DNA from 3 places in the Pseudarthrobacter humi genome. Region 2 is predicted to be linked to each of the others. Evidence: riboswitches for the same ligand, from Rfam matches in the RefSeq annotation. Region 2 holds a riboswitch; each other region holds the start of a gene.
What was found. A riboswitch is a leader RNA that binds a small molecule or an ion and turns the genes downstream of it on or off. The one in region 2 is predicted to bind cyclic di-AMP.
Positions count from the first base shown of each region.

Region 1: it holds a riboswitch for cyclic di-AMP, as region 2 does, so the genes downstream of both, NFC73_RS17870 (aggregation-promoting factor C-terminal-like domain-containing protein) here and NFC73_RS14115 (C40 family peptidase) in region 2, are expected to answer to the same signal.
Region 3: it holds a riboswitch for cyclic di-AMP, as region 2 does, so the genes downstream of both, NFC73_RS12345 (M23 family metallopeptidase) here and NFC73_RS14115 (C40 family peptidase) in region 2, are expected to answer to the same signal.

Region 1 covers NZ_JANCLV010000016.1:3,056-12,920, reverse strand. Annotated here, with positions in the region: gene NFC73_RS17880 (response regulator transcription factor) at 20-760, shown strand; gene NFC73_RS17875 (sensor histidine kinase) at 768-2,321, shown strand; cyclic di-AMP (ydaO/yuaA leader) riboswitch at 2,422-2,574, shown strand; gene NFC73_RS17870 (aggregation-promoting factor C-terminal-like domain-containing protein) at 2,580-3,296, shown strand; gene NFC73_RS17865 (HAD-IA family hydrolase) at 3,318-3,998, opposite strand; gene NFC73_RS17860 (VOC family protein) at 4,051-4,419, opposite strand; gene upp (uracil phosphoribosyltransferase) at 4,482-5,117, opposite strand; gene NFC73_RS17850 (phosphatase PAP2 family protein) at 5,160-5,852, opposite strand; gene tadA (tRNA adenosine(34) deaminase TadA) at 5,976-6,482, shown strand; gene NFC73_RS17840 (DNA glycosylase AlkZ-like family protein) at 6,548-7,816, opposite strand; gene NFC73_RS17835 (glycosyltransferase) at 7,820-9,082, opposite strand; gene NFC73_RS17830 (6-pyruvoyl trahydropterin synthase family protein) at 9,087-9,482, opposite strand; gene NFC73_RS17825 (zinc-dependent alcohol dehydrogenase) at 9,486-9,865, opposite strand, start outside.
Region 2 covers NZ_JANCLV010000009.1:126,399-136,263, forward strand. Annotated here, with positions in the region: gene ribA (GTP cyclohydrolase II RibA) at 1-320, shown strand, start outside; gene NFC73_RS14105 (dienelactone hydrolase family protein) at 394-1,371, shown strand; gene NFC73_RS14110 (protein adenylyltransferase SelO) at 1,428-2,891, shown strand; gene NFC73_RS14115 (C40 family peptidase) at 2,961-3,812, opposite strand; cyclic di-AMP (ydaO/yuaA leader) riboswitch at 3,815-3,983, opposite strand; gene NFC73_RS14120 (aggregation-promoting factor C-terminal-like domain-containing protein) at 4,199-5,491, shown strand; gene NFC73_RS14125 (cupin domain-containing protein) at 5,515-5,895, opposite strand; gene NFC73_RS14130 (TraR/DksA family transcriptional regulator) at 6,035-6,397, shown strand; gene NFC73_RS14135 (DNA alkylation repair protein) at 6,482-7,042, shown strand; gene NFC73_RS14140 (DUF1918 domain-containing protein) at 7,096-7,296, shown strand; gene NFC73_RS14145 (NUDIX domain-containing protein) at 7,351-7,875, shown strand; gene NFC73_RS14150 (hypothetical protein) at 7,938-8,081, shown strand; gene NFC73_RS14155 (DedA family protein) at 8,085-8,597, shown strand; gene NFC73_RS14160 (thioesterase family protein) at 8,628-9,431, shown strand; gene NFC73_RS14165 (SulP family inorganic anion transporter) at 9,463-9,865, opposite strand, start outside.
Region 3 covers NZ_JANCLV010000007.1:181,149-191,013, forward strand. Annotated here, with positions in the region: gene NFC73_RS12315 (molybdopterin molybdotransferase MoeA) at 1-348, opposite strand, end outside; gene NFC73_RS12320 (DUF6457 domain-containing protein) at 359-652, opposite strand; gene mobA (molybdenum cofactor guanylyltransferase) at 649-1,359, opposite strand; gene NFC73_RS12330 (HNH endonuclease) at 1,451-1,951, opposite strand; gene NFC73_RS12335 (NlpC/P60 family protein) at 2,187-2,933, opposite strand; gene NFC73_RS12340 (C40 family peptidase) at 3,104-3,772, opposite strand; cyclic di-AMP (ydaO/yuaA leader) riboswitch at 3,843-4,005, opposite strand; gene NFC73_RS12345 (M23 family metallopeptidase) at 4,154-4,978, opposite strand; cyclic di-AMP (ydaO/yuaA leader) riboswitch at 4,982-5,201, opposite strand; gene NFC73_RS12350 (iron-dependent transcriptional repressor DtxR) at 5,356-6,051, opposite strand; gene serC (phosphoserine transaminase) at 6,329-7,459, shown strand; gene NFC73_RS12360 (MFS transporter) at 7,533-8,882, opposite strand; gene NFC73_RS12365 (DUF3027 domain-containing protein) at 8,928-9,482, opposite strand; gene NFC73_RS12370 (cold-shock protein) at 9,492-9,865, opposite strand, start outside.

The DNA of each region.
Region 1 (9,865 bases), on a different contig from region 2:
ATGATCGGAGAGTTGTCCCATGGCCACTTCGCACTCCATGACCAACAACCTTCCGCAACTGACCCACCCGGACGGCTCCCCCATCCGCGCCCTGGTGGTTGACGACGAACCCAGCCTTTCCGAGCTCATGAGCATGGGGCTGCGCATGGCTGGCTGGTCCGTTGCCGTGGCTTCGGACGGCCCCGAGGCCGTCAAGCTTGCCAAGGAGTTCCGCCCGGACGTCCTGGTGCTGGACGTGATGCTGCCAGGGTTCGACGGCGTTGAGCTGCTGGGCAGGATCCGCGCCTTCGCGCCCGAGGTACCTGCGCTTTTCCTGACCGCCAAGGACGCCGTCCAGGACAGGATCGTGGGCCTGGCGGCCGGCGGGGACGACTACGTGACCAAACCGTTCAGCATGGAAGAGGTCCTGCTCCGGCTGCACCGGCTGGTGCAGCGCTCCGGCGTTGCCGCGATGGACACTGCCGAACTTGTGGTGGGCGATCTTGTCCTCAACATCGACACCCGCGAAGTGACCCGTGCGGGCGACGCCCTCCAGCTCACCGCCACCCAGTTCGAGCTGCTCCGGTACCTCATGGAGAACCCCAAACGCGTCATCAGCAAAGCCCAGATCCTGGACCGCGTATGGAACTATGACTTCGGCGGCCAGGCCAACATTGTGGAGCTCTACATCTCCTACCTGCGCAAGAAAGTCGATGCAGTGCACCCGCCCATGATCCATACCGTGCGGGGCGCCGGCTACGTCATCAAGCCAGCTGAGTAGCAGCTCCATGTCCTCGCCGCGAGCAACCCCAGCACCATCGCGGAGCTGGCTCAAACCGGACACCTGGCATCTGCGCACGCGCCTGATCCTGTTGGCCATGGCCCTGCTGGTGGCCATCTGCGGCGCCGTGGGGCTGTTCAGTTACGCCTCCATGGATTCTTTTCTCACGGGGCAGCTGGATGAACAGCTGAGCCAGGCCGCCAAACGCTCGAATGATCCGGGCCGCCCGCCCCTGGGCGGATTCAACGGCAGGCCGGACCCGCTTGACTCCCGCGGGCAGAGTGTCGGAACACTGAATGCGCGGATCCTGGACGGCCAGATCCCCAGTGGCGGTTTCCTGGACTCGGACACCACACGCCTACCCCTCAGCGCCGAGGACAAGCAGACCCTACTGGCGCTGACGCAGAACGGCATCCCCGTGAACCGTTCGCTGTCAAACGGGGACTACCGGATTGTGGCCGTGCAAACCGGCTACGGCGATGTCCTTGTCACGGGCCTTCCGCTTGCCGCCAAGGAAAGCACGTTGGCGTCGCTGGTGTGGACCTTTGTGTTCGTTTCCCTGGGCGGCCTGGCGCTAATTGGACTGGCAGGAACCGTGTTGATCCGGCGCACCATGAAGCCGCTGGAGCAGCTTTCGGAGGTGGCAACGCGGGTGGCCCGGCTCCCGCTGGACGCGGGCGAGGTGGCCCTCGCGGTGCGCGTCCCGCCGTCGAACTCCAACCCCGGAACCGAAGTGGGCAGCGTAGGGCATGCCCTCAATCTGATGCTGGACAACGTGGCTAACGCACTCGAGGCGCGGCAGCGGAGCGAGACCAAGGTGCGGCAGTTCGTAGCTGACGCTTCCCATGAGCTGCGCACCCCGCTGACCGCCATCCGCGGGTACACGGAGCTGATGCGGATGACCGAGGACTTCACGCCGGACGGCCGGAAATCCCTGGCCCGGGTCCAAAGCCAGTCCGAACGCATGACCACCCTGGTGGAGGATCTGCTGCTGCTCGCCCGGCTCGATGAGGGCCAGCCCCTGAAGCTCAGCGAAGTAGACCTCACACAACTCGTGATCGAAACAGTCAGTGACGAGAAGGTCATCGCCCCGGACCACCACTGGCGCCTTGAACTGCCCGACGAGCCGCTCGCCGTCACGGGTGATGCGTCCCAACTGCGTCAGGTGCTTGTCAACCTGCTCTCCAATGCGCGCAAGCACACGCCGCCCGGGACCACCGTAGTCACCGCTGTCACGAAGTCTGCCAATGGCGGCGCAGCGGTGACTGTAACGGACGACGGCGGCGGCATCCCTGCGGACTTCGTGGACCATGTATTCTCCCGGTTTGCCCGCGCAGACGCGGCGCGCAAGGGTACGGCGCCGGCCTCGGGCGCCGGGGCGTCCGAGGGCACTAGCGGCTTGGGCCTGTCCATTGTCCAGTCGATCATGGAGGCCCACGGCGGGAGCGTGGAAGTGACATCGCGGGCCGGACGGACGGAGTTCGCGTTACTCTTCCCTGCCGGCGCGCTGGCGCGATCCACTGACGCCCGAGCCCAGCAAGGTGACACACCGCCGTCGTGATTCCCGTTACCAAAATGTGACTTAAGCGTCCAGCTCCTGTAGCGTCGATGACGTGTGGTTCCCGTTCGGGCCGCATATCCGGATGACGCCAAGCTCTGCCGCTTCCCGGATTCCGTTTTCAGAGGCAGAGGCGGGGGACCCACCGTCCCGGGCACCAAGTGCCCTCTGGGGTTAAGCCAACACGTGTTTGTGCCGTGTGGCCGGATGCCCTCATCCGAACCCGACAGCTAACTCCGCAGGTGTGAGAGGCGATCCATCATGTCTGAATTCAAGGTACAAACGCGCCCGCAGGGCGACACAAAGTCCCACAGCCACCGCAAGCAGACCCGCTTCGGTGCAGCTATGTCCCCATTGTCCAGGGCGGCCCGGATTCCCTCCGTGGGCCAGCGCGTCGCGGTGTTCGCGACGGCGTGCGCCCTGCTTGTCGGCGTCAGCGCCGCGGCACACGCTTCCGAGTCTGCCTCGATCGCGGCCAGCGCCGACCAGGCCGCCGAACAAGCCAGCGCCCAGTCGAAGCTGAGCTTCGAGACAGCTGAGATCCAGGCCCCGGCCTCCCCGGAAGCTGCGCCGGCCGAGATCAACGTCGCGCCCCAGGCCGCCGAACCGGCACCTGCCCCGGCCCCGGAGCCCGCTCCGGCTCCGGAACCTGCACCGGTTGTGGCCGTCAACGACCCCGCAGGAGCCCAGGCCTACGCCGCCGGCCAGCTGGCCACGTACGGCTGGTCCGCAGACCAGATGCAGTGCCTGCAGACGCTGTGGACCAAGGAATCCGACTGGACCACCACGGCCACCAACCCCAGCAGCGGCGCGTACGGAATCGTCCAGTCATTGCCTGCTGAGAAGATGGCTAGCGCCGGCGCTGACTACGTCACCAACTACCGCACGCAGATCAACTGGGGCCTGAACTACATCCAGGAGCGCTACCAGTCACCCTGCGGCGCGCTGAACTTCCACCTGTCGCACAACTGGTACTAGGCCGACCAAGCGGCGCCGGCCTCAAAGCCGAAACGAAATGATCTGCCGTCCCGCGGCGTCCGGTTCCACGGAGACGGTCACGGCGCTGTAGTCGGGGATGTGGAGTACGCCCGCCGGCAACTCGCCCGCATTGGGACCCACGGCCACCGTCCGGATACCCGCGGCAACGCCTGCCGCGATTCCGGCGGGCGCATCCTCGAACACGACAGCGTCCTCCGGATTGACGCCCAGCAGACCGGCGGCCATCAGATAGCCCTCCGGGTGAGGCTTGCCCCGCGTGACCAGGTCCGCCGTCACGGCCGTGGCAGGCATGGCCAGCCCAGCAGCGTCCATGCGGATGTCCGCCAGGGTCCTGTCCGCTGAAGTCACCAGCGCCACTGCCTGGGCCGGCAGGCTGCGAAGCAGGTCGGCAGCCCCCGGCAACGCGATGATACCGGCCGTCCGCACCCGTTCCATCCCGCCCAGTTCCTCGGTGAGCGCCGCGATGTCCGCTCCCCCCGGCGCGAACCGGCGTACGGTATCGGCAGCCTGGACGCCGTGCGAAGTGCGCAGGATTTCGGCGATGTCCAGGCCGTACCGGGCCGCGAATTCTGCCCAGACGTCCTCCACTACTGCTGTGGAGTCCACCAATGTGCCGTCCATATCGAAAAGGACGGCCCGGCAGGTCAGGGTTCGTGTGGCGGCAGGTGTGGGGAAGTTCATGCTGCCTATTTTGCCTTAGGCGTCGCGACCCCCACGCGCCACGCCCTTAGGCTTAACGGCCCGGGATGTGCTGCACCGCCCACTTGTTGCCGTCGGGATCCGCGAAGTAGACGAAGTGCCCCCAGTCCTGGATGTCTATGTCGCTGACCTCCACACCGTTGCCCTTGAGGTGGTCGTGGGCAGCCTGGATGTCGCTGACCACCATCTGCAGGCTTGGGGCCGTGCCCGGAGGGGCGTCATTGAGGCCCTCGCCAATACAAATGGAGCAGGCTGATCCCGGCGGGGTCAGCTGGACGAAGCGGACGCCATCCATGGGCCGCTCGTCGAAATCCGGGTTGAAGCCAACCTTGTTGACGTAGAAATCCTTGGCGCGGTCCACGTCGGACACTGGCACAAAAACGAGTTCAAGTTTCCAGTCCATGCGCCACAGGCTAACGGCGGCGGCAGGAAAGCGGAAGACTTGAAATCCGAAGTAGCCCCGAATCAGCCGGCGATGCCGTACAGGCGGTCGCCGGCGTCGCCGAGCCCGGGAACGATGTAGGACTTCTCGTCGAGCCGTTCGTCAATGGAGGCCAGCACGATGGTCACGTTGGCCTCGGCCAGTTCCTCTTCGAGTTTGGCCAGGCCTTCCGGCGCGGCCAGGAGGCAAATGCACGTGACGTCGGAGGCGCCGCGCTTGAACAGGAACTTGATGGCTTCGCGCAGGGTTCCGCCGGTGGCAAGCATCGGATCCAGCACAAAAATCTGCCGGTCCGTCAGGTTTTCCGGGAGCCGCTCCGCGTAGGTGATGATGTCAAGGGTTTCCTCATCGCGGGCCATGCCCAGGAAGCCCACCTCAGCGGTGGGGACCAGCTTGGTCATGCCCTCGAGCATGCCGAGCCCGGCGCGCAGGATGGGAACCACCAGAGGTGTGGGCTTGGTGAAAGCGGTGCCCACTGTGGTGCTGACGGGCGTCTCGATGGTGACCGGCTGGGTGCGGACCTCACGGGTGGCTTCGTAGGCCAGGAGGGTCACCAGCTCTTCCGTCAACTGCCGGAAGACCGGTGACGGAGTGTTCTTGTCCCGCAGGACGGTGAGCTTATGGGCGACCAGCGGGTGGTCCACAACGAGAGTGCGCATGCGTCAAAACTATCACCCGCGCGGGCAGCGTCCGGCCGGGAATCAGCCCGACGGATCGTCCCGCAGGGCGGGGTGTTCGAACGTGGGTGCCGGGCCCGCGTGCTCGCGTTTCCGCAGCACGTGGAACAGCCGGTGCGCCAGGATCACCATGCCCACCCAGGCAAGGCCGAGGAACCAGCCGGCCATCACATCGGTCAGCCAGTGGTGGCCCAGGAACACCCTGCTCAGGCCCATGGCGATGATGAAGATCACGCCGGCGGTGATGGCCGTGATGCGCGCCCAGAGCACGTCGAACTGGAGGCACATGACGTACACCAGCACACCGATCACCACCGTCGTGTTCAGGGTGTGGCCGCTGGGGAAGGACGGCGAGGTTTCGTAGGGCGGGACAGCTTCGGCGTGGTCCGGGCGGGTGCGGCCCACCAGCCGCTTGCCCACCGTGGTGGCCAGCGTGGAGACGGCCGCGGCGCCGCCCACAAGGATGATGGGCCGCCAGGTCCGGCTCAGGAACGTGAGCCAGCCCGTAAGGATGCTGGCCAGGATGGGCATGCCGATGCCGCCGCCAATGTTGGTGAAAGCCGTTACTCCGGCGGACAGCGCGGGGTTCCGCATGTCCTGCGAGAGCTCCAGTGCGGGCAGGTCCAGGGACGCCAGGCCCTCCTCGTCCACCACGTTGTTGTAGACCTCGGCACCCAGGAGCGCCATGGTGACCACCAGGGCACCGCCAACCAGCATGGTGATCCACAGCGCGGCGTACGGTTTGAACCATTGGCCCAGACGGTCCCTGAACGTGTCCACTATGCCTCCCCGGCGTTAATGCTTTGCAGGCTGGATATCCTTCGAAACTATCATTGAGCCATGGTCGCAGCAGAAAAGAACCACCTCGAATGGATGGGTCTTGCCCTGGACGAAGCCCGGCGTGCGCTGGCCACCGAGGACGTGCCGATCGGCGCCGTGGTGATTGGGCCCAACGGCGCCGTGCTGGGTTCCGGACGGAACCAGCGGGAAGAGCTGGGAGACCCCACTGCCCACGCAGAAATAGTGGCCATCCGGCAGGCGGCGGACCGGTTGCGTGCCTCGTCCAAACTCGACGGCGGGACGGGGGACGGCTGGCGGCTGGCCGACTGCACGCTCGTGGTGACTCTGGAGCCGTGCGCCATGTGCGCCGGCGCGGTGGTCCTGGCCAGGATTCCCCGAGTGGTCTTCGGTGCCTGGGATGAGAAGGCAGGAGCGGCGGGCTCGGTGTTCGATATCCTCCGCGAGCGCCGGCTCAACCACTGGGTTGAGGTGTACGGCGGGGTCAGGGAAGAGGAGTGCGGCGGGGTTCTCAGGGACTTCTTCGCAGCGCACCGCAGCCGGCTGTAACGCGTCGTAGGCGGCTGCAATTCGTCTCGGGACTGCTGTAGCGCCCTCACCTGCCTGCACGACCCTCAGCCTGCGGCATCCAGGGCGTCGATCCTGTCCTGGCGGGAGGCCGGCGAGTCCAGGCTGAACGAGCGGAAGTCCCCCAGTTCGTCCCGGATCCAGGCCTCTACCTCGGCGATGCGCCGGGATACTGCGGGTGTGGCCCCGGCAAAGAGCCAATAGGCAATCCGTGATTTCCCGGGATCGTATTGCCACAGCCCGATGATCCGGCCGCGGTCGAAGATGGGATGGTCCGGCAGGTCAGCCTGCAAGGCCAAGGTGGACCCCAGGAGCTGCTTTCCCCTGTCCTGCTCGGCAAACAGCTCCCCCGAGTTCCTGCGGAGCAGGACCAACGAATCCGTGCCGGCCAGCAGCTGAATCTGTTCCTCCGCCGGCGCCTCGAACGACGCAAGCCGCCCGACGTCGTCGGGCATCATCCACAGCACCTCACCGCTGGCGGTGGGAACCTCCACCGCCCCAGTGGCGGCCAACGCTGCCTTCGTGTGGGCCAGGGTGAACCCGGTGAACCATTGCGACTGCTTGACCGTGGCACCGCCAGTCCAGCCAAGATAGCGCTGCATCAGGAGGCTGCGGGCGGCGTCGTCGTCCATGGCGGTGGGCGGCAAACCCCACAGTGTGTAGGCGTAGCGCTGCTGATCCAGCCGGCCGTTGGCGGGCACCCGCCGGATCCGGCCGTCCGCCTGGAGGAGGCCCAAGGCCGTGGGCAACGTGGTGGCCGCGCCCTTCTTTTTGCCCTCCTCGCCGAGGTTCCGTACCGAATCGCCCAGGAGATCCTTGAGCTGTTTGGGGTCCAGCGGGTTGCCGGCCTCGGCCAGGGCGTGGAGGATCTCCTCCTCCAGCAGCGTGATCTCGCCGCGCTCGACGCCCATTCTTGCCAGCACACGGAACGGCGCCACGGCGGCGTCCCGGCCGATCTGGAGGCCCCACGCAAAGTCATCCTGTCCCAGCACATAAGTGCAGCCGCGGGCCGTGGGCAGCTCATGGATTTTCAGCGACAGGACGTCGGCATCCGCCTGCGCGCGGCTAGTGCCGGCGCGGGCAAAGAGCGTGAGGTACGGGTTGGCGCCGCCGACCGAACGGGCCCAGCCCGCTCTGCTAAACACGTCGGCGGCGTCCGCGCCCTGGAGTGTGCCATCAAGGCCCTGCTTATGCCAGACCCATGCCCTGAGGAGCTCTGGGGTGAGCACCTGCGGATCCGGGGCATCTTGGCTCAGGGCTTTGGGGGTCACGGCTTGTTGGGTCAATACGGCGGCGGAGGTCGGGAGCGTGGTCATGGCTTATTGTCTACCGGCCGTACCCGCAGCGGTAGGCATCCCCGCGGCGGGGGTTTCTTCAGCAGGCGTTTTGGCAGGAGGCGTTTTGGCAGGCACGCCGAGGATTTCCAGGACGTTCCGGGCGGTGGAGTCCCAGCCGGGCAGCTGTTCCCGTGCCGCCAGGGCAGCCGCCCGCCAGCCGGCGCGGAGGGATCCGTCCACCAGCCACTGCCGGATCACGGCAGCGAGCACGTCCGGGTGGTGGTCTTCAGGTCCGTTGCCACGAGGTGCGTCGCCTGCGGGTCCGACGAGTCCGACGGCGGCACCTGGCACCGCATATGTCCCGCCATCACGTTCACCACCACCCTCGCCGTCCGGTCGTTCCGCGAGCCTGCCGACTCTTTGCGCGAGCCTGCCGGCGAGTCTTCCGGCGAGGCCCAACGCGTCCACGGCGCCGGTTCCCTCCCGCACAATGACAGGGATGCCGTGGGCCAGCGATTCCGTCACCACAAGCCCAAAGGCTTCGGCCCGCGACACGAGAAGGCTCAGGTCTGTACGGTTCCATTCGTCGGCCAGTTCGGTCCCCGTGAGCTGGCCGGTCACGCGCACCCTGTCCTCCATTCCAGAGCAGGCGATGGCTCCCCGGACCTTTGCCGCATAGGCGGGATCGGCGTCGTCCGTTCCCACGAACGACGCTGTCCAAGGCAGGTCCCGGAGCCTGGCCAGCGCGGCCACGGTCAGCAACTGGTCCTTGTTGGGCAGCAGCGCGGCCACCGCAACGATGTGGGGCGGGGCCGAACCTGACGCCACAGGTGCCGCGTCCGTCCCGGGCAAGACAACCCGGCTGGCGCGGAGCCCGTGCTTTTTTGCCGCCGAGGCCGCTGCGGACGAACTGGTGCAGATCACTCCGGCGGCCGCCCGCAGTGCCCGCCCTTCGCCGTCGACGTGGCTGGGCGACGGCATGTGCTGCAGGACCCAGGTGTGTCGTCCGGCCGCCGCGGCGTACTCCAGTTCGCTCGGCGCACCGCACGCAATAAGCCCATCCACGAGGGTGACAATTTGTGGAGTGCTGTCCGCCTGCGTAGGGTCCGACCTTGGGTCCCAGGCGCCCAGCAGGCCGCCCAGCCGCCGTCGGTCCCTAGCGCTGGCGTCAGGCCACGAACCTTCCACCGACAGCGTGTCCACGGCAACCCCCAACGATCTCAGGCCTTGGGCGAGCCGCGCGTTGTAGACGTTGCCGCCGGAGTTGTGGCGGATGTTGGCGGGGACCAGGAACCTGACCAGCATGGGATCACGCGGACAGGTCGAGGGTGCAGGTGGCCCACGCGTCCGGATTTTCGCGCAGGGTGACGTCGATCCCCGCGAGCTCGCGGCCGTCGCCGTCATCCGTGAGCTTGGCTGCGACGGCGTGGGCGATGTATTCCGCGAGAGCCTCGGTGGTGCTGAGCTTGCCTTCGAAGTCCGGGTGTTCGTCCAGGTTTCGGTAGTTGAGGCCGGACAGTACGTCCTCGAGGATGCCGCCGGCGGCTCCGATGTCCAGGACGATCGAGTCCTGGTTCAGCGCACGACGGCGGAACGTCACCTCCGCCACGAACGTCGCCCCGTGGAGTGCCTGGGCCGGGCCAAAGGCCTCCCTGGGGAGGCTGTGGGCGATCATAAAGTGACGTCGGACGGTCAGGCTGAACACTGGCTACTTCCTGTCTTTGGGGCTGGCTTCCGCGGGGCTGTCTGCGTTGGGGTATTCGATCACATGGCACAGGGCTTCGAGCGTGCCGTCGGCTAGGTTCTGCACCACTGCGGGCAGGTCCGTGAACGGAGAGGCGCCCGTGAGGAAGGCATCGAAGACCGGGTCCTCGAGGAGCTCGACAGCCAATTCCAGTCGCTCGGCCGTGGTCCGGCGGTGCCGCCGTGCCCGGGCAACCACGCCCACTTGGCTGGCCCGGATGGAGAGCCTGCGTGCGTGAAAATCTTCACCCAGCGGCAGCGTGACCTTGCGGTTGGCATACCAGGACATCTCGATGATCTCCCCCTCATCGCCGGCCAGCTGCAGGCTGCGTTCGAGGCCTTCCT
Region 2 (9,865 bases):
CCGCGCGCCTGCACTGGCAGGAAGCCGTCCGGGTGGTGTCCTCTTCCTACGACCGCCGGCCAGTCGCTTTTACCGATGAGGAGCGGGCGCGGTACCGGCTTTCCCTCGGACTCAGCGGTGCGGCGTCGGCCGAGGCTGTCCGCCTCGTCCTGACGGGATCCGGCGGGAGTGTGCACCGGCTGACGCACCCGCTCCAGCGGATCCAGCGCGATGTGAACGTCCTGCTCAACCACGCCTCGCTGACCATGGATCCGATCCTGGAACAGGCAGGCCGCGGACTGCTGGACCTCGGCCTGTCCATCCCGGCCGAGCAGTTCTGACCGGGCGCAGGGGACCCCTTGCAGGACCGCCGGCTTCGGAGAAGGATATGAGCCTCACTCGAGGAGGCCGGCCATGGTCCAGCTTGAAAAATTTGAACGGTACCTGATCGAGGAATTCTTCGACGACTACCGCGCCGGCGCAATGACGCACCGCACCTTCACCCGCCGGGTCGCATTCATCATGGGAAGCATGGCGGCGGCATCGGGCGCGATGCTGCTTGTCGGATGCACACCCGAGGAAGTCCCGCGCAGCACCGACCCCATGCCCACACCCACGCCGTCATCGTCGACGGCGGGAACCGGCACCGCTTCTGCCGGTGCAGTTCCGGGGGCCAAGAGTCCGCTCTCCGTCCCGGAGGGCGCCGCGGGGCTGACGACGGCGACCGTGCGGTTCGCGGCCGACGGAACCGATATCAGTGGGTACCTCGCCCGGCCCGGATCCGGAGCAGCCGGCCCGGCGGTGCTGGTCTGCCACGAGAACCGCGGCCTGACCCCGCACATCCAGGACGTTGCCCGCCGCTTTGCCAAAGCCGGGTACGCGGCGCTGGCCCTTGACCTGCTCAGCCGGGAGGGCGGCACCGCCAGCCTTGACTCCGACGCCGTGTCGGGTGCACTGACCCGAGCCGGGGCACAGCGCCATGTTGCTGACTTCGCCGCTGCCTTTGACTACCTTCGGGCCCAGGACTTCGTGGACTCCGGACGCATCGCCATGAACGGGTACTGCTTCGGCGGCGGCATCACCTGGCAGGCGGCGACCGAGCTGGCCGGACTGAAGGCCATCGCTGCGTTCTATGGTCCGGCGCCGGACCTGAACAAGGTGCCGGCCATCGAGGCGGCGGCGTTCGGCGTGTATGCAGAACGCGACCAGCGGATCACCGGTGCCATGCCGGCCCTCCGCGATGCCCTGGACGCCACTACGGTGACGCACCAGCTCAACGTTTACCCCGGCGTCGACCATGCCTTCCACAACGACACCGGCGAGCGCTACAACGAAACCCAGGCCACGGCCGCCTGGAATGACACCCTCACCTGGTTCGGACAGCATGTCTGAGCAGCACGTCTGATCCGCCGCGGTCTGGGCTGTCCTGCCGCGGGTAGTCTTGAAGCATGAGCACCGCAATCCCACTAACGCTCACCTTCGGCGGGCGTTTCGCCCGCGAACTCGAGGAGCTGGCGGTTCCCTGGCAGGCGGAGGAAGCACCTGACCCGCAGCTGCTGGTCCTGAACGAGCCGTTGGCCGGCGAACTGGGCTTCGACCCGGCCTGGCTGCGGACGCCCGAGGGGACGCGGCTGCTCATCGGCAACCAGATTCCTGAAGGTGCCACACCGGTGGCCCAGGCCTATGCCGGCCACCAGTTCGGCGGCTACTCACCCCTGCTCGGCGACGGGCGGGCCCTCCTGCTGGGGGAGGTCACGGACATCCACGGGCAGCTGCGGGACATCCACCTCAAGGGCTCCGGCCGGACACCGTTCGCCCGCGCAGGTGACGGTCTCGCCGTCGTCGGTCCCATGCTGCGCGAGTACATCGTCAGCGAAGCCATGCATGCCATGGGCGTCCCCACCACGAGGTCCCTCGCCGTGGTGGCCACGGGCCGTCCCGTCCGCCGCGAAACCATGCTGCCCGGGGCGGTGCTCACCCGGGTGGCGAGCAGCCACCTGCGCGTCGGCAGCTTCCAGTTCGCCCGCGTCAACGGCGAGACGGACCTTCTGCGCCGCCTGGCCGATCACGCCATCAGCCGCCATTACCGGGACGCGGCGCTCGCCGACACGCCCTATCTCGCGTTCTTCGAGGCGGTCATAGCCGCGCAGGCGTCCCTGGTGGCGCAATGGATGCTGGTGGGCTTCGTCCATGGCGTGATGAACACCGACAACATGGCCATCTCCGGGGAGACCATCGACTACGGTCCCTGCGCGTTTATGGACGCCTTCAACCCCGGCGCGGTCTACAGCTCCATCGACGCGGACGGACGCTACGCCTACGCCAACCAGCCGGTCATCGCCGAATGGAACCTCACCCGGCTCGCTGAGGCACTCCTGCCCCTGCTCCATGAAGACCAGGACCAGGCCGTGGCGCTCGCGGTTGAATCCCTCGGCGCCTTCCGCGCCCAGTACAGCGCTGCCTGGTCAGCCGGCATGAAGTCCAAGCTGGGTCTGCGCCCGGACACGCACGACGACGTTGCGTCGCCCCTGGTGGACGGCGTGTTGGCGCTGCTCCAGGAAGGCCGGGTGGATTACACCTCCTTCTTCCGGAGCCTGGCCTCGGCGGCCCGCGGCACCCCGGAAACTGCGCGGTCCATGTTTGCGGACCCTGGCGCCTTCGACGCCTGGTCCGCACGGTGGCTGGCCCTGGCGCCGGACGCGGACCTGATGGACCGGGTCAACCCCGTCTACATCCCCAGGAACCACCTGGTTGAAGAAGCTCTGGACTCGGCTATCGCAGGCGACCTGGACCCCTTCAACCGGTTGGTGGACGTCTTGGCCGATCCGTACACGCAGCGCCCCGGGCTGGAACGCTACGCCGGCCCCGCCCCTGAAGACTTCGGGAGCTACCGGACCTTCTGCGGGACCTGAGCGAACACCAGGGATGGACGACGGCGGCGCGGGGCTGGGTGCCGCCCGCCGCCGTCGAGCATGGTCGGATCACGCTACGCGGACGAAGGACGCTCCGGCCAGCCAGCTGATGGAGTGCACTTCGGTTTTGTAACCGTCCACCCCGCCACTGACAACCTGGCCGTTGCCGGCGTAGACGCCCACGTGGCCGGCCGTGATGACCAGATCCCCTGCGGCAGGTGTGCCCACCACCGGGCCGTACTGGTAGAACTGGCCGGGAGCCAGGTCACCCACGCTCTTACCCACCGAGCGCAGCGCCTTCTCCACCATGGCGGTGCAGTCCTGCTGGATGCCGAGCTGGGAGTTGGCGGAAGCCAGGATGGCCGCGCCGAGCGGGCCGGCCGGAGCCTGGGCCGCCGGTACGGACGTTGAGGCCAGCCGGATGCCGGTGTTGGTGGGGGAGGCCGGCGCCGCCGCGGGAGACGGTGTGGGAGCCGGTGCGGTGTAGCCGGCGCCGGGGATCCGGATCTGGTCGCCGGGGTAGATGATGCTGGTCAGCGAGAGTCCGTTGGCGGCAAGGACGTCGTTGAGCGGGACGCCGTGGGCGGCGGAAATCTGGCCCAGCGTGTCGCCCGAAACGACGGTGTGGACGTTGCCCGCGGCGGGGGCTGCTGCAGCGGAAGTTGAAGCAACAGCGGCCGGAGCCGCTGCCGCCGCACTGGTCTGGACCTGAGTGTTGGCAGTCCCGGAGTTGTCCGGGCCGTGGACGCCGGCCTGAGCCGGGACGCCAATGCTGAACAGCAGGCCGGATGCGGCAACAGCCACCAGGGCCGGCCGGCCAAATGTCAGGGGGTGTGTTTTGGCCGCAGTGGCCAGGCCATTCAGGACGGTAGAGCGGGCAGGAACCGCACGAAGGCGTGCGGCAGCGGAATTCTTGGACACGGTGATAGCCTCTCCCATGCCTGCGGGGTGAGCTGTCGGGTTCGGGTCGGAGATACCCGGCCGGTAGCACCGCCGCGCGGGACGGAGCGATACCGACTTAACCCCAAGGCTTCGAAAAGCCGTGGAAACGTGGTTCCCCCGTCCCTGCCAGCTGGAAAGCGACTGGATCCCGGTCAGCGGCAGGGCTCGGCATACTGGCGGGAATGTCCCGGCTTGAGCCGGGCCACCGCTTGACCATAACTTCCAGCTAGCGGCAATGTCACATTCCGGTAACGGAATGTAGGCGTGAAATCCACCCGCGCTTCATCTCGGATTCCCTCCCTCCCCGGTAACGATGTTGCAGGTCAGGCCCCGTAATCCGTATATGCCCGGTAAGCTCACCAACTATGTCCCGGATTGTTCAAAAAATGCGGCTGCCCGCCCTCGCCGGCCTGCTGGCGGCCGCCCTGGTGGGGTCGGCTGCGCTGCTTCCCTCGCATGCCGCCGACGACGCGCCGCCCGGCGGGTATCCCTCGTGGCAGGACGTGCAGAACGCCAAGCAAAGCGAGGCCGGCAAAGCGGCAGAAGTCACCAGGATCAATGGGCTGCTGGGCGGACTCCAGACTGAAGCAGAGGCGCTGGGCAACGCGGCCGTAGCGTCCGCCGCGGAGTACGCCAAGGCCGAAGCGGCACTTCAGGCCGCCACTTCCACTGTGGACGCACTCACGGCCCAGACGGCACGCGCCGCGGCCGAACTGGGACGGTACAAGAAGGAAATCGGCGCGCTGGCGGCCCAGTCGTACAAGACCGGTGGAACCAACATGGGCTTCTTCGTTGCCCTCGACGCCGTGCAGAACAACAGCATCCAGGGCCTGAATATCGTCCAGATCGTCAGCGATAAGACTGCCGCCCTGGTCAACAAATCCGCAGCCGCCGAACGCATTTCCCGTGCCCTGGCCGATCAGGAGCAGGCGGCCAGGGCCGAGCGCGAGCGCCTGTCCGGCGAAGCCAGAACCAAGCTCGACGCCGCCCAATCCGCCCAGCAGGCCATGTCCCGGCAGATCGCGGAGCAGCAGGAGCACGGCCGGGAACTGACCGCGCAGCTGGCCTCCCTCAAGGGCACCACGGCTGCGGTGGAGGGGGAGTTCCGGCAGGGCCAGGTGGCGTTGGCCGCGTATGAAACGGCGCAGGCCGCCAAGCGTGCCGCGGCGCAGGAACAGGCACGCCAACAGGCGGAAGCGACAGCCAAGGCGGCGGCCCTTGCCGCTGCGCAGAAACCGGCTCCGGCCCCACCTGCTGTACCGGGCGTGCCCGCCCCGCTTCCGGTGCCGAGCCCGACGCCGGTCCCGCCGCCCGTCGTCGTCGTGCCTTCCGTTCCGGGAGGCGCTGTCAACGACCCTGCGGGCGCCAAGAACTACGCAGCCGGGCAGCTCGGCGCCTACGGCTGGGGCCAGAACCAGTTTCCGTGCCTGGCGTCGCTGTGGACCAAGGAGTCGAACTGGCTGACCACTGCCACCAACCCGTACTCGGGCGCATACGGGATCGCCCAGTCGCTGCCGGCCAGCAAGTATGCCAGCGCCGGCAGCGATTGGCTCACGAGCTACCGGACCCAGGTCAATTGGGGTTTGTCCTATATCGCTGACCGCTACGGGTCACCATGCGGAGCGTGGAACCATTCCGTGGCCAACCACTGGTACTGACCAGCCGGAGGATGGCAGCCGCGTCACGTTCCCGGTGCCTTGGCGAATACCGCGGCGCTGAGGAATTCAATGCCGACGAAGGCTTCGTCGCCGTCCACCCAGGCGTCATGTCCGGGTGGAATGGTGTAGGAGTCGCCGGCGCTGATGCTGATCCGCGTGCCATTGGTGGTCTCGACATTGAGTGCCCCGGAAACGCAGTATCCGACGTGGTTGTTCTGGCAGGACTCGGTCTGGACCACCGGCTTGATGCAGTCCGACCAGCGCCAGCCGGGACTGAACGTCAACCGGCCGACCGTGTAGTCGCCCAGGTTGACGACATCCACTTCGGTTTTCTCCGGCCGGCGCTTCTCATCCGGTGTGTTGTGGGACTTGACTGCCAGTTCTGTGACGATGTTGGTAGGCATGGCACGCAGGCTTTCTCTGTTGGTTTTGTGTCCGGCAGCTTTCTGTCCGTGGCTGCCAGACCGCATCCGAAGCGCTTACGCTTGCCAGCATCCTCCCGCCGGCGGCGCTTGTCGAGACCCAAACCACTAGGCTTTTCCCATGCCCGATTTTGAACGGTTCCGGGTCCTGCTGGAAGAAGAGCGCGCCCGGAAACTCGAGCTGCTCCCCGCGCTCCGTGCGGACATCTCCTCGGCGAACGCCGCACGCCAGGATTCCAACATCGATGACGAGCACGACCCCGAGGGTTCCACCATTGCGTTCGAGCTGTCGCAGGCCTCGGCGCTCCTGAAGCAGAGCAGTGCGGGACTTGACCAGGTGGATGCGGCCCTGGCGCGGATTGCGGCGGGCACCTACGGTACATGCGCCGTGTGCGGGGATCCCATTGCAGAGGGGCGGCTCGAAGCCCGTCCGTCGACGCCGTTCTGCATCCTCCACGCCGCCGCCGGCCGGCAGGGACCGTAGCGGCGACGTGAACCCAGATGTCGTGAACTCCAGTGCAGTGAACTCCAGTGACCTGACTTCCAGTAGCGCGACTGGGACGGTGCTGTGAACGGGCGTGTGCAGGACGCTGCCGGCTTCATCGATGCCACCCTGCAGAATGAGGGCGCCTGGTACCGGGCGGAGGACGTGGAGGCCCGGGTGGGCGGGGTACTTGGGTCCTACGGATCGTCGGTGGGAGCCGTACGCGGCACCGTCCGCGACGCCGGCAGGAAGTTCAAGGACCTTGGCCACGATGAGGTGACCGCTTTGGCATCCCTCCTCTGGGGCCGGCCCGGTCCCGGCAGGCGCCCGGTCTATGAAAGGCGGCTCGCGGCCGTGGTGCTGCTGCAGTCCCGGGTGGCCCTCCTTCGCCACTCTGACCTGACCAGGCTGGAGGGCTTCATCAGAACCGCTCAGACCAGTGAGCTGGTGGACCCGCTGATTGCCGACGTTGTGGTTCCGTTGCTGCACGGACTGGGCGAAAGCGGCCGCCAGCGCGCCGACGTCGTCATCACCCGCTGGCACCAGGACCCCGACGATGCGCTGCGCCACGCTGCCCGGCTCATCGCGTCGCAGGGACCTGACCTGCCGCGCATTTTCGGGAACCGCGACGCGGAACGCGACTGACCCCTGTTCCCCGGTCCCCGTCAGTCGTAGTCTGGGGCTTGGAGGTGATTGCCATGGAGGCAGCGCAGGGCGACAGGATTATCGTCCGGGGGAGGACCGTCGGATCTTCGGACCGGCACGGCGTGATCGTGGAAGTCCGTGGTCAGGAAGGACATCCGCCCTACCTGGTCAGGTTCGACGACGGGCACGAAACCGTTATGTACCCGGGCGGTGATTTCGCCGTCGAACGCGGTCACTCGGGACAAGCCGGCTGACGCGCCGCGGGCGGCTGAGCGTCCGGGCCCCCGGGCACCTGTCAGACTGGTGGCATGGATCACTCCTTGGCTGCCACGTCCCCTGACGCGAACCTCACGATTCCGCCGGTCCGGACCGGTCCGCGGGACCCTGGTGACGCCTGGGTGGAGGGCGTCCGCGGCAGGTTCTGGGGCAGGTTCGGTGCCGCCGGTGTGCTGGCTTATGACCCCGGCAAAGGCGTTCTCCTGCAGCACCGCGCGCTGTGGAGCCATAACGGTGGCACCTGGGGACTGCCCGGCGGAGCATTGCACGAGGGCGAGGACGCAGTCACCGGGGCCCTCCGCGAGGCGCACGAGGAAGCCGCGGTACCGGCCGCGGATGTGAGCGTCCTCTTCACGTCTGTGCTGGATTTCGGCTACTGGTCCTACACCACCGTTGTAGTGCTGGTGACCGCGCCTTTTGAGCCCGTGATCAGCGATCCGGAAAGCCTCGAACTCCAGTGGGTTCGGTTGGACCATGTGGAGGCGAAGGAGCTCCATCCCGGTTTCGCAAAATCGTGGCCGGACCTGCGGGCGCGCATGCTGGAAGGGCGAGATTAGGGTTGCCTAAGTGCGGTGCGCCATAATGGTGTTCCGACTCCCTGCTGCGCGTGAGGAAGAACATGACCGCCCCGCTCTCCGTGTTGCTTAAACAGTCCACCAGTGCGGCGCACGAAGAAGCTGAGTCGTCCCCGTTAATGGGCGTCCTGCCCGAGGGCAGACTGGACGCGGCCGCCGTCGGGGCGCGACCGCAGCCCTCGGCCTGACCCATGGACCAGTTCCTGGATCTGCCCTTCGGCGTGGCGGCGGCCAGCCTGTTCGCCATAGTAATGCTGCGCGTCAATGTGACGTACTGGATCGGCCGGGGAGCGGCAGCCGGCGTGGAACACACTCGGTTCGCGTCGTCCTGGAACGGCCAGCGCGCCGGCCAGGCGAAGGCGCTCGTCCGCCGGTGGGGACCGTTCGCCGTGACCCTTTCGTTCCTGACCATCGGCCTGCAGACGGCCGTCAACCTCGCCGCCGGTGCGGCGAAGATGCCGCTGCGGCGCTACCTTCCCGCCGCCGTCGCCGGTTCCATCCTCTGGGCCCTGGTCTATGCCACCGTCGGGCTCGCCGCGGTGGAGGCGTGGCTGGCGCTGGCTGCCGCGTCCCCGTGGGGGTTTGCCGTGCTGGCTGCCGCGGCCGCGGGACTGATCGCGTGGCTGCTGGTGCGACGGCGGCGCCGGCCGGGGGGAAGCGCTGCCGAGCAGGCGGAGGCGGGCAATGCGGATAGGGTGGGCTGAGCCGCACACGAACAAGCGAAAGGGTCAATGTTGACTGCTGCACTCCCGGAACTGGCCGACGGCGACTACTACTACCAGGCGCTCGGCGGAGGCCACTTCCGCTCCACCATCCACGCCCAGGGGGCCTGGAATGAGCACGAACAGCACATGGCGCCCGCCTCCGGCCTGATGGCGGACAGCCTGGAGCGCCACGAGCCCCGCACCGACATGCGGATGGCCCGGCTGAGCTACGAGATCCTGGGCCTGATCCCGGGTGGCGGGTTCCACATCGAAACCACCACCCTCCGCCCCGGCCGGACCATCGAGCTCCTGCAGGCAGAACTGGTAGCCAACGGGCGGGTGGCCGTCCGCGCCACCGCGTGGCGGATGATCACCAGCGACACGTCCGCGGTTGCCGCCGTCGAGGACACTGCCATCCCGGCGCCGGATGAATGCAAACCGTTCTACGGCGCCGCCATCTGGCCAGGCGGCTACATCCGGTCCCTGGAGATGCGCGTGGCCGAGGGCCACCGGCCCGGCGCCGGCGTCGTGTGGCTCCGCACGCAGCACCCCCTGACGGATAAGGCCGACAGCGGCGACCTGGCCCGCCTGATGGGCCTCGTGGACACAGCCAACGGGATCGCGGCCAGGGTCCCGCCGGGCAAGGACAGCTATGCGTTCCCCAACCTGGACCTGCAGATCCACATGTACCGCAGGCCCGAGGGCGAATGGCTGGGCCTGGACAACGCAGTCTCCTTCGGAACCGACGGGATTGGCCTCACGTCCACTGTCCTGCACGATCTTCAGGGCCCGTTCGGCCGTGCCGAACAGATCCTGACGCTTCGCCGGACCTGACGGCCTTGCCGTGACTACCGGACCTGTGTGACTAGTCGGCGCCGGTAATGCTTTTGTAGCTTTGTACCGCATTGCGCAGGGTGGGGAAGAAATGGTCTTCTGTGAACCGTGCGCTCGCCCCGAACCGGATCAGGCGGTCCTTGATCGGTCCCTTCATTTCTGCGAAGACCAAGCTGATACCGTCCTGCGCCAGTTCATCGTCGAGCTGAATGAGCTCATCCAGCGCTGTCGTATCAAGGCCTGTGATCGGCTCGGCTGCCACAATGACCCACTTCACCGGCCAGGGCGCGGCGTCCACCAGGCCGTGGATGTGCTCGGCGAACACTTCCCCGTTGGCAAAGAACAGCGGTGCATCGAAACGGGCAATCACCAGGCCCTCCACCCGCCGGCCTTCGGGATGCCGGTCCAGGTCATGGAAGCCCGGAACGTCCGCC
Region 3 (9,865 bases), on a different contig from region 2:
GCGCAGGACCGCTTTGGCACCGGGCGGGATCAGTCCGCCGGTGACGATGGGGCTGGCCTGGTGGGGTGCCAGCCGCTGGCCTGCCTCTGCCACGATCCACGGACCGCTGCCGTTGACGGCCCATCCGTCCATCGCAGACGACGCGTAGTGCGGCATGTCATGCAACGCGGTGATGTCTTCGGCCAGGACCCTGCCCAGGGCTTGGCCCAGGGGAACCCGGCCCGGCGGAATCGGCGTGGCGACATCAAAAGCAGCCCTGCGCGCCTCTTCCCAGGTGTGGGCCAGGTGCTTCGCCGGGGCTGGCTGCTGCTCGGGATTTTCGGATACGTCGCCGGGGGCGGCGGTCATTGAACGGGAGTCATTCGACGGGGGTCCCGGCGGATTCGGCGTCATAGTCAGCAGCCAGGGTGCGGGCGCGGTCCATGGCAGCGGCCATGGCGGCGGCGTTGGTGGCCTGCCCTGCTCCCGCAGCCAGGCCGGCGGCGAAACCGGCAATAAAGGTGGTGAGCGGGGCGGCTGGGCGGACCACTGAGTGCGCTGCCACGCCGGCCAGCGACAGGATGGTGTTGACGTCGATCTGGACGTCCTCCAGTTCATACGCCTGGAGCAAGGACCTGCACCATTCTTCCAGTGTCTCTTCCTGGCTTTTCACGCTCTGCCTCCCAAATCGTCTGCGGCAGTGTTGCCCCGGAACCCGGCTAGGGGGTCCGGACCGGCCACTCCAAGTGCGGCGGCATCGTCCCAGGTGTCCACGTCTGCCGTGGAGCCGGCCGGAACGGCGACAAGCTGCACGTCCAGACTAGCAAGGAGTGCCCTCACCGAACCGTTGATTAAGCGTCCCGTGCTTTCCAGTTCCGCCACCGAACGTTGTAGCGCGGCCGTGCTATAAAAACCGACCAGCGGCTGACGGCGGCCATCGTCCGAGACGGCCACCACGCCGTCCGGCCCCAAGCCCGCGGGCGCTCCGGCCGTGGGTTTTCGCGCACGCAAAGTAGCCTTCAGCGCCGCCACCGCCTGCTCCACGTTGGGCATGTCGCAGGCCAGCACCAGCGTCAGCCCGGGGCGGCTGCCACCCGCGGCGGACAGGGCCGCGAGCCCGGCCGCGATGGCGGCCGCCGGTCCACTAAAGGGGGGTTCTTCGCGGCAGCGGAGAAATCCGGCAGGGACCTCGCCGGCCGGCACCTCCCCGGCGTCCGGACCAACCACGACGCCGGCCCGGGCTCCGCTCGCAGCAGCGGCGGCGCGGCGCAACAGGGAGTCGCCGTCGTACGTCAGACTCTGCTTGGGTACGCCACCGAGCCGCGACGAACGGCCGCCGGCGAGGATGACGGCATCGAAGTCGAGGGGGTCAGCGTCCACCCTCCCAGCTTAACCGCGCGGGCTGGAATACTGCGCGGGGCTGGAACTGAGGGTGCGGACCGGGACACGGTGGCCCGCTCACGCGGCCGGCTCAGGCAGCCCGCTCAGGCAGCAGGAACGGATCCCAGGCCGGAGTGGGCTTCTCAAGTTCCTTGATCTGCCAGATGGTGCCATGCGGCGGTTCCGGATCAAACCTCAGCTTCCAGCCCATTTCCGCCGGCGTGTGGTCGCCCTTGGTGTTGTTGCACCGGAGGCACGCGGCCACCAGGTTCTCCCAGGAGTCGGCGCCGCCGCGTGATTTGGGCTGCACATGGTCGATGGTGTGGGCACCTTTGCCGCAATACGCACAGCGGTGGCCGTCCCGCCGCAGGACTCCGCGGCGGCTGACTGCGGTGCTCTGGTTGTATCTGGGGCGGATGTAGCGGTTCAGGAGAATCACGGACGGTCGGCCCAGGATCTCCTGCGGTCCCACCACGGGGTCATCGCCCTCGGCAATGACACTGGCCTTGCCCGTGAGCACAAGCACCAGCGCCCGGCGGAAGGTGACTACCGCCAGCGGTTCATATCCAGCATTCAGAACGAGAGTGCGCATGCACGTACCTCTTTGTGGCCGCACCCGTCAGGGGCACGAGGGCCGGCTGCCCCCGGCATATCCGGGCTATGGATCGACACCACAAGAGTAAACAAAGAATCCCGGGATCAGCTAATCGCAGAAGTATCCGGGATCACGTGTCGGGCCCAGGCGCCCGTCCGGTTAAGGCGTCAGTCCGTAGACAGCAAAGGACCCCCGCCGTGAGGCGGGGGTCCTTTGAACACTCAAGCAGCTGCTAGGACACGCGGATGAAGACCGGTCCTGAGCCAACGTTGGCGCTGAATACTACGGTCTGGTTGCCGTTGTAACCGCCGTGGACCGCCTGGCCGTTGCCGGCGTATACGGCAATGTGGGCCACGCCCGCGCCGCCGTCGGCGTAGTAGATCAGGTCGCCGGGCTGGGCCTCGGCGGCGCTCACGGTCTTGCCCAGGGACAGGTAGCCGGCGGGCCAGCCGTGGTAGTTGATGCCCACGGCAGCCAGGGAGTTGGTCACAAGCATGGTGCAGTCCTGGTTGACGCCGAGCTGTGCGTAAGCAGCGGACAGGATGGCAGCACCCTTGCCGCTGGCGGCGACCGGAGCCGAGGGAGCAGCCGGAGTTGCCGACGCTACCTTGATGGTTGCCGCGGCCTTGGCCGGAGCCGGAGCTTCAACAACAGGCGCGGGAGCCTCAACGGGAGCCGGCGTGGTGGTCACTGCAGGCTTCTCGTAGGAGATGGCAATGGTGGAAGCAGCCGAAATGATGGCCGGGGCGGAAACCTCAGCCTCAAGGTTCGAAGCGGACGCAGCTTCACGCTGGACGCCGGTGTCGGCCGCGTTCGCAGCGATACCACTGGTCAGGACGAGGCCGGAAGCAGCAGCGATAACCGCAGCCTGGCGGCCCATGCCGCCGGCGTTGTCGCCGACAGCCTTGGCAATGACAGCCAGCGAGTTGGTCTTGGTGACCTCGGCGCGGTGCCGTGCAACAGTTGCACGTGTAGTCATTAATTTTCTCTCTTTCGTTTTCCTCAGGACCGCGTGGGCAGCCTGAGGGCTTTGGACGCGCCGGCATCTTGGGGGTACGCCGGCACGTCCCGAACGGGGATTTAGCGAAAGGCTCCAGCGAAGAACGGCTCCGGCAGCACGGGGCTGCAGGAACTGCTGGATTGCAGGAACTACGGGGCCAGCGTGAAGAAGGATCCGCTGCCCGTGGAAGCCACCGAGTGGAGCAGCGTGCCCTGTGACGGGTTCAGTGCGCTGATCATCATGCCGTTGCCGACGTAAATGCCAACGTGGGCGCCGCCATTCTGCATGACCAGGTCGCCGGGGGCCGGTGTGGCGGTGGGCCGCATGGCCGTCCAGGCATTGGTGCGGGGAATGCTGATGCCGGCCTGGGCGTAGACCCACTGCGTGAAGCCGGAGCAGTCCCAGCCATTGGGAGTGGTGCCGCCCCAGAGGTAGGGGTTACCGATGCCGGTGTAGGCAAGTGCTGCCAGACCCGAAGCGGCAGCAGAGGAGACAGTGTCGGCGAGCTTGGAGGCCGCAGCCTCGGTTGCACCCTGGGCCCCGGTTTCGGAGGCCGTGGACTGCGCACGGACCCTCTCAACCTTCGGCGCCGGCGTCGTCCTGATGACGGGGCGTTCGAAGGAAACGGTAGCCGTGGGCGCGGCAGTTACGGCAAGTGCCGTCTGCGCGGAACCGGACTCGGTAGAGGCGGAAACGCCTGCGGTGGAATCCGCGGCGTTGGCCGGAAGCCCCATGCTCAGGATCAGACCTGATGCAGCTGCAATAACAGCAGCCTGGCGACCTACGGTCCCGGCATTGGCACTGACGGCCTTGGACACGGAGCCCAAGGGGTTAGTGCGAACCGGTTGTGCGCGGTGACGCGCAGAAGTATGGCGTGAAGACACGAAGGTAGCCTCTCCCAATGCCTGCGAGGTGAGCTGTCGGATTCGGATGGGAGTCACCCGGCCGCGCTGCTTCACAGTGGAAGCTTTGCGACTTAACCCCAAGGCCCTCAGAATCGAAGACCAAAATTGGTTCCCCCGCCCCTGCCAGACGATGTCATGCGAACGGACCTTGAGCGGTGGCAGAGCTAGGCAATCCACTCAAGAACGTCAACTTCGGAAAAGTTGACGCGCTTTAGACGTTACAGGAGTTCCGAGCCAATGTCACATTCAGGTCACGGCACGTCGCTGCGATTCGAGAGTTGGCCATCATTTGGGTCAGAGCCAGCCGGTGGGGTCAACGACTTCGCCATTGACCTGGACCTCGAAGTGGAGGTGGCAGCCCGTGGACGCGCCCGTGGTACCGCTGAGGGCAACAACATCGCCGCGGCTGACGGTCTGGCCTACCTTGACGCTGGCTGAGGAGAGGTGGTTGTAGGTGGTTTCAAGGCCATTGCCGTGATCCACCACCACGCGGTTGCCGCCGCCGTACTGGTGCCAGCCAACGAAGGTGACGGTACCGCTGGCAGCGGCCAGGACAGAGGTTCCGCACTGTGCCACGAAGTCCTGGCCACGGTGGAAGTCGCCGGAGCCGCCGGTAATCGGGCTGACCCGGAACCCGAAGGGTGAGGCCGTAATCAGCTGGGCCAGCGGCGAGCCAAGGCTTCCGGCAGAGGCGGCGCGGGTAATGGATCCCGCGGACTGGGCGCTCAACAGCTGCTTCAGCTTGCCGTCGGGATCACCCTGGGTCACCACGGACGAACGGCTGAAATCAATTTGGGCGGCGGCTTCCGCGGTCACTTCGGGCTGCGGAGCAGCGGAAACGGCTGATGCAGCCTGGCCGGGTGCCGGAGTGGCCATCACGGGGCCCGTCACAGGAACCGTTACGGTGAGAGCCAGGCCTGTTGCTGCCAAGGCGATGCCGGCCTTCTGGCCGAGGCCACTGGCGGCGGCGAAATCCGTCATCTGCCGGAAGGGCCCCCGGCGGCGGCGGGCTTCCCGCTGCGGGTCGCGGGGCCTCTCCGCGGTGAGATCCTCGGCCACCCTGGGCGCCGAGACGGGACCCGCCGCGCGACGGCGGCCCCTGGAGTATTGCGTGGTCAAGAATGTTCCTCTCTGGGTAGCCTGCGAAGTTAGCTGTCGGATTCGGGTCAGAGAGTTCATAGACCCGGTCCGCCGTGACAAGCACTTTGGCGCAGGGATATCCCGTGAGGATCCTTCGCTGGAAGAGGCTTGCTGCTGACGGACTTAACCCCAAGGCAGTCTTACGACTACCGGTTGTGGTTCCCCCGCCTCTGCCAGTTGGTGACTGATGCACCTGATCCGCTGGCAGAGCTCGGCTCCAGATCAGGTAACGCTTTTGTATCGACGCTGAGGTTCAACTATAGGTGATTAACTTGGACAGTAACAATTCCGTTATCTTTGCGGAACCTTGCGTCGCTGGGCTACGGCGCGGCTCCTCGCGGCGGACCGCCTACCCGTCAACTGACGGAAACGAAGACGTGGGATGCCACTTCCGGTGGCAACTCGAGCGCCCCTTCGATTCCCGGAACCCGCACGGAGATGTACTCCCCTACGCGCTCCAGGGACACCGTGGCACCGGGCCTGATCCCGCCTTCATCCAGCTGGACCAGCAGCTCAGGTTCCACCTGGATGGGCTCAGCCAGCCGGCTGACTGTCACGTTCGACGCCGGCCCGTAGCCCTGCATCGCATCAAGGAGATTAATCACAGTGGCGTCCGGCAGCGCGGGCGCCGGCCCGCCCAGGGCGGCCAGCCCGGGGATGGGGTTGCCGTAGGGAGAATCCGTGGGGTGGTTGAGCAATTCGTAGATGCGCTGCTCAACGCGTTCGCTCATCACATGCTCCCAGCGGCACGCTTCATCGTGGACATAGGCCCAGTCCAGGCCAATCACATCCGCCAGGAGCCGTTCCGCCAGCCGGTGCTTGCGCATCACTTCCGTAGCGCGTTTCCGCCCGGCCTCGGTCAACTCCAGGTGACGGTCTCCGGAGACCACAACCAGTCCGTCGCGCTCCATCCGGCCGATGGTTTGGGACACCGTGGGTCCGGAATGCCGCAGCCGTTCGGCGATGCGTGCGCGAAGAGCCACGATGTTCTCTTCTTCAAGCTCCAAAATGGTCCGAAGATACATCTCCGTAGTATCGATCAGATCCGTCATCCAGCTCAGCTCCTCGAGCGCAGTACCTTGCGTTGTCCCACCGTATCGCGTCCCGCTCAGCGGCGAGGTCCGCTAAAAAGCTTAGCCTATTTTGAATTTGTCTGGATAATGCTCGGGCGGGGGCAAACGGTCTCATTGGCCGGACTATGACGGCCCCGGTTCCCCGCCCAATCGAGGGTTCAGGCAGAATAAAGAAGGTCCTTATGCAGTCACCGCCGACTACCGGCCACCCCACCGCCCGGACGTGAGCCACGTCCATGCCGAAATTGGAGCCCCCGTGAGCGAAACCAGCATCACTATTCCCGCCGACCTCCTGCCAAAGGATGGACGGTTCGGCGCAGGACCCTCCAAGGTCAGGCCGGAGCAGCTCGAAGCGCTCTCAGCGGCGTCCAAGACCATCCTGGGCACCTCCCACCGCCAGGCTCCGGTCAAGAACCTCGTGGGCTCCGTCCGTGAAGGCCTCAGCCAGTTCTTCCGCGCCCCCGAAGGCTACGAAGTGGTCCTCGGCGTCGGCGGCTCCACCGCATTCTGGGACGTCGCCAGCTTCGGCCTGGTGGAAAAGAAGGCCCAGCACCTGTCCTTCGGCGAGTTCGGCTCGAAGTTCGCCTCAGCCACCAACAAGGCACCGTTCCTGGACGCCTCCTCCATCATCAAGTCCGAGCCCGGCACCCGTCCGGTATCGGCCGCCGAGGCTGGCGTGGATGTGTACGCCTGGCCGCAGAACGAAACCTCCACGGGTGTCGCGGCTCCGGTCAAGCGCGTCGCGGGCGCCGACGCCGGTTCCCTGGTCCTGGTGGACGCTACCTCCGCAGCCGGCGGCCTGGACGTGGACGTCTCCGAGGCCGATGTCTACTACTTCGCCCCGCAGAAGAACTTCGCCTCCGATGGTGGCCTGTGGCTGGGTCTCTTCTCCCCCGCCGCGCTGGAACGCGCCGCCCGGGTCAAGGCCAGCGGCCGCTGGATCCCGGATTTCCTGGACCTCCAGACCGCCATCGACAACTCCAAGCTGAACCAGACGTACAACACGCCGTCGCTCTCCACCCTGGTGACCCTCGACGCGCAGGTGCAGTGGCTGAACGCCAACGGCGGCCTGGACTTCGCGTCCGCCCGCACCGCTGACTCCGCCGGCCGGATCTACTCCTGGGCCGAGGCCTCCGAGTACGCCACGCCGTTCGTGGCCAAGGCGGAGGACCGTTCCAACGTCATCGCCACCATCGACTTCGACGACTCCATCGACGCCGCCGCGATCGCCAAGGTGCTCCGCGCCAACGGCATCGTGGACACCGAGCCGTACCGCAAGCTGGGCCGCAACCAGCTCCGGATCGCCACGTTTGTTGCCATCGAGCCGGCTGACGTCACCGCGCTGCTGGCAAGCATCGACTACGTGGTGGGCGAACTGCGCAAGTAGACCACCCTCGCGAATGGACACTTGGGGCCCGGGCCCAGTGTCCGTTCGCGCTGTCTTGTGGTGGCGCCGGCTGTCAGCGTCCGACGGCGTCGCCCGGGTTTTCGTCCCGGGCGGCGCCGTTTGCGTTGTCCTCCGGTTGTTGGACGCCCAGGTTTTGGACGCCCAGGTGGGAGACGACGCCGAAGTAGCGCAGGCCGCGGGCGCGCCGGTTGAAAGTGAGTCGGAGCCGCTGGGCGCGGATGATCCAGATCATTCCGATCACCGCGGCGATGATCCCGGAGGCGGCCGCAACGGAAAGCGACCACCGGGGGCCGGCGACGTTGGCCACCCATCCCACCAGTGGGGCACCGATGGGTGTGCCGCCCATAAAGATGGCCATGTACAGTGCCATGACCCTGCCCCGCATCACGGGATCGGTGGTGGTCTGGACATAGCCGTTGGCACTGGTCATCATGGTGATTGCGAACAGGCCCACCGGCACCAGCGCCACGCCGAACCAGAAGTAGTCCGGGGCAAGCGCGGCCAGTCCCGAGGTCACCCCAAAGGCGGCCGCCGCGCCGAAGATCATCCGCAAACGGGGCTTGCCGCGGCCGGCGGAGAGCAGCGCGCCCGCCACGGAACCGATGGCCATGATGGAATTCATGAGCCCGAACGCGCTGGCGTCCAGCCCGAATTCCGTGCCCACCATCGCGGCGATGAACAGCACGAAGTTAAGGCCGAGTGTTCCCACGATGAACACGGCCACCAGGACCACCCCAATGTCCGGCCGGAACCGCACATAGCGCAGCCCTTCCCGGATCCGGCCCTTGCCCGGAGCCGCCCGGGGAAGCTGCCGCAAGGACGCCGTCGGGATCTTCCACAGGCTCAGGAGCATGGCCAGGAACGTGAAGGTGTTGATCAGGAACACCCAGCCGGGACCCACCGCCACGGTGAGGACACCGGCCACGGCGGGCCCGATCATCCGGGCGACATTGAAGGAGGCGCTGTTCAGGGCCACGGCGTTGGGCAGGTAGTCGTCCCGCACCAGTTCAGAAACAAAGGTCTGCCGCACCGGGGCATCGAGGGCTGAGACCATGCCCAGCAGCAGGGCGAAGCCGTAGACGTGCCACAGCTGGCCGGCTCCGAGCACCACGAGGATGCCCAGGCCGGCGCTCAGGAGAGCCATCATTGACTGGGTGATGATGAGCAGCTGCCGGCGGCTGTACCGGTCCGCCACGAGGCCGGCCACGGGGGCAAGGAAGAGCTGCGGCCCCAGCTGCAGCGCCATGGTGATACCCATGGCCCCGGCGTCGTGATCGGTGAGGTGGTCAAACACCAGCCAGTCCTGGGCCGTCCGCTGCATCCAGGTTCCGATGTTGGAAACCAGCGCGCCGAGGAACCAGATCCGGTAGTTGAGGATGTGCAGGGATTTGAAGGTGGACATCAGTGCCGGCCTTCTTGGTTCTTAACCCTGCGCATTGGCAACTGCTTAGTCAGCCTCGCCGGCGGGCTCGTCGTCTTCGGAGTCTTCGGATTCTTCGTCCGGGTCCTCGGACCCGGGGGTGTCAGCTTCGGCGTGCGAAGTGTCCGGCTCCGCAGCGGAAGCCTCGGCAGCGCGCGGCTCGTCTTCCTCTGCCGACTGCGCGTCCTCGGGGCGGACACGCTCGGCCCACGGCACCCACTCCGGGGAGAGGATGGACTCCTCGCCCGGCAGGAGGCCAAGCTCGCTGACCGTGACCACCTTGGAGCGCGAGTTCCTGGTCAGGACCGCATACCACTGCCAGCCGTGGTATCCGGCCATTTTCGATTCGAAGAGGTGGGTGACCAGGCGGTCGCCCTCGCTCTTGGCCGCCAGGTGCGCACCGATGTCCGACGCCGCCGCGATGCCTTCGATGGCGGTCCGCGCCTCGCCAACAGCGGCAGCGAGGAAGGCATCCGGCTTCCCGGTACGCCACACGGGCACGCCGGCGCGGCGCTTGGCCTCGGTCTTGGGGCCAGCCGTCTCCGTTGCCTTGGTGTCCGGCTGTTCAGCTTCCGCGTTCATGGCCAAGACCTAAACGTCCAGCTCGTCGGCAACCTTACGGAGGGCAGCCGCGATGGCTTTTCCCTTGTTGCCTTCCGGGTACTTGCCCGCGGACAGGGTTCCGGAGAGGTTGTCCAGCACGCTGACCAGGTCCTGGACCAGCGGCGCGAGGTCGCGGGCGCTGGGCCGCTTGGCCTTGGCGATGGACGGGGTCTTGTCCAGGACGCGCAGGCCCAGGGCCTGGGCACCCTTGCGGCCGTCGGCAACGCCGAACTCAACCCGGGTGCCGGCCTTCAGTTCCGTGATGCCTTCGGGCAGCGATGATTTGGGCAGGAAGACTTCCTGGCCGTCCTCGCCTGCGAGGAATCCGAAACCTTTTTCCTTGTCATACCACTTGACCTTGC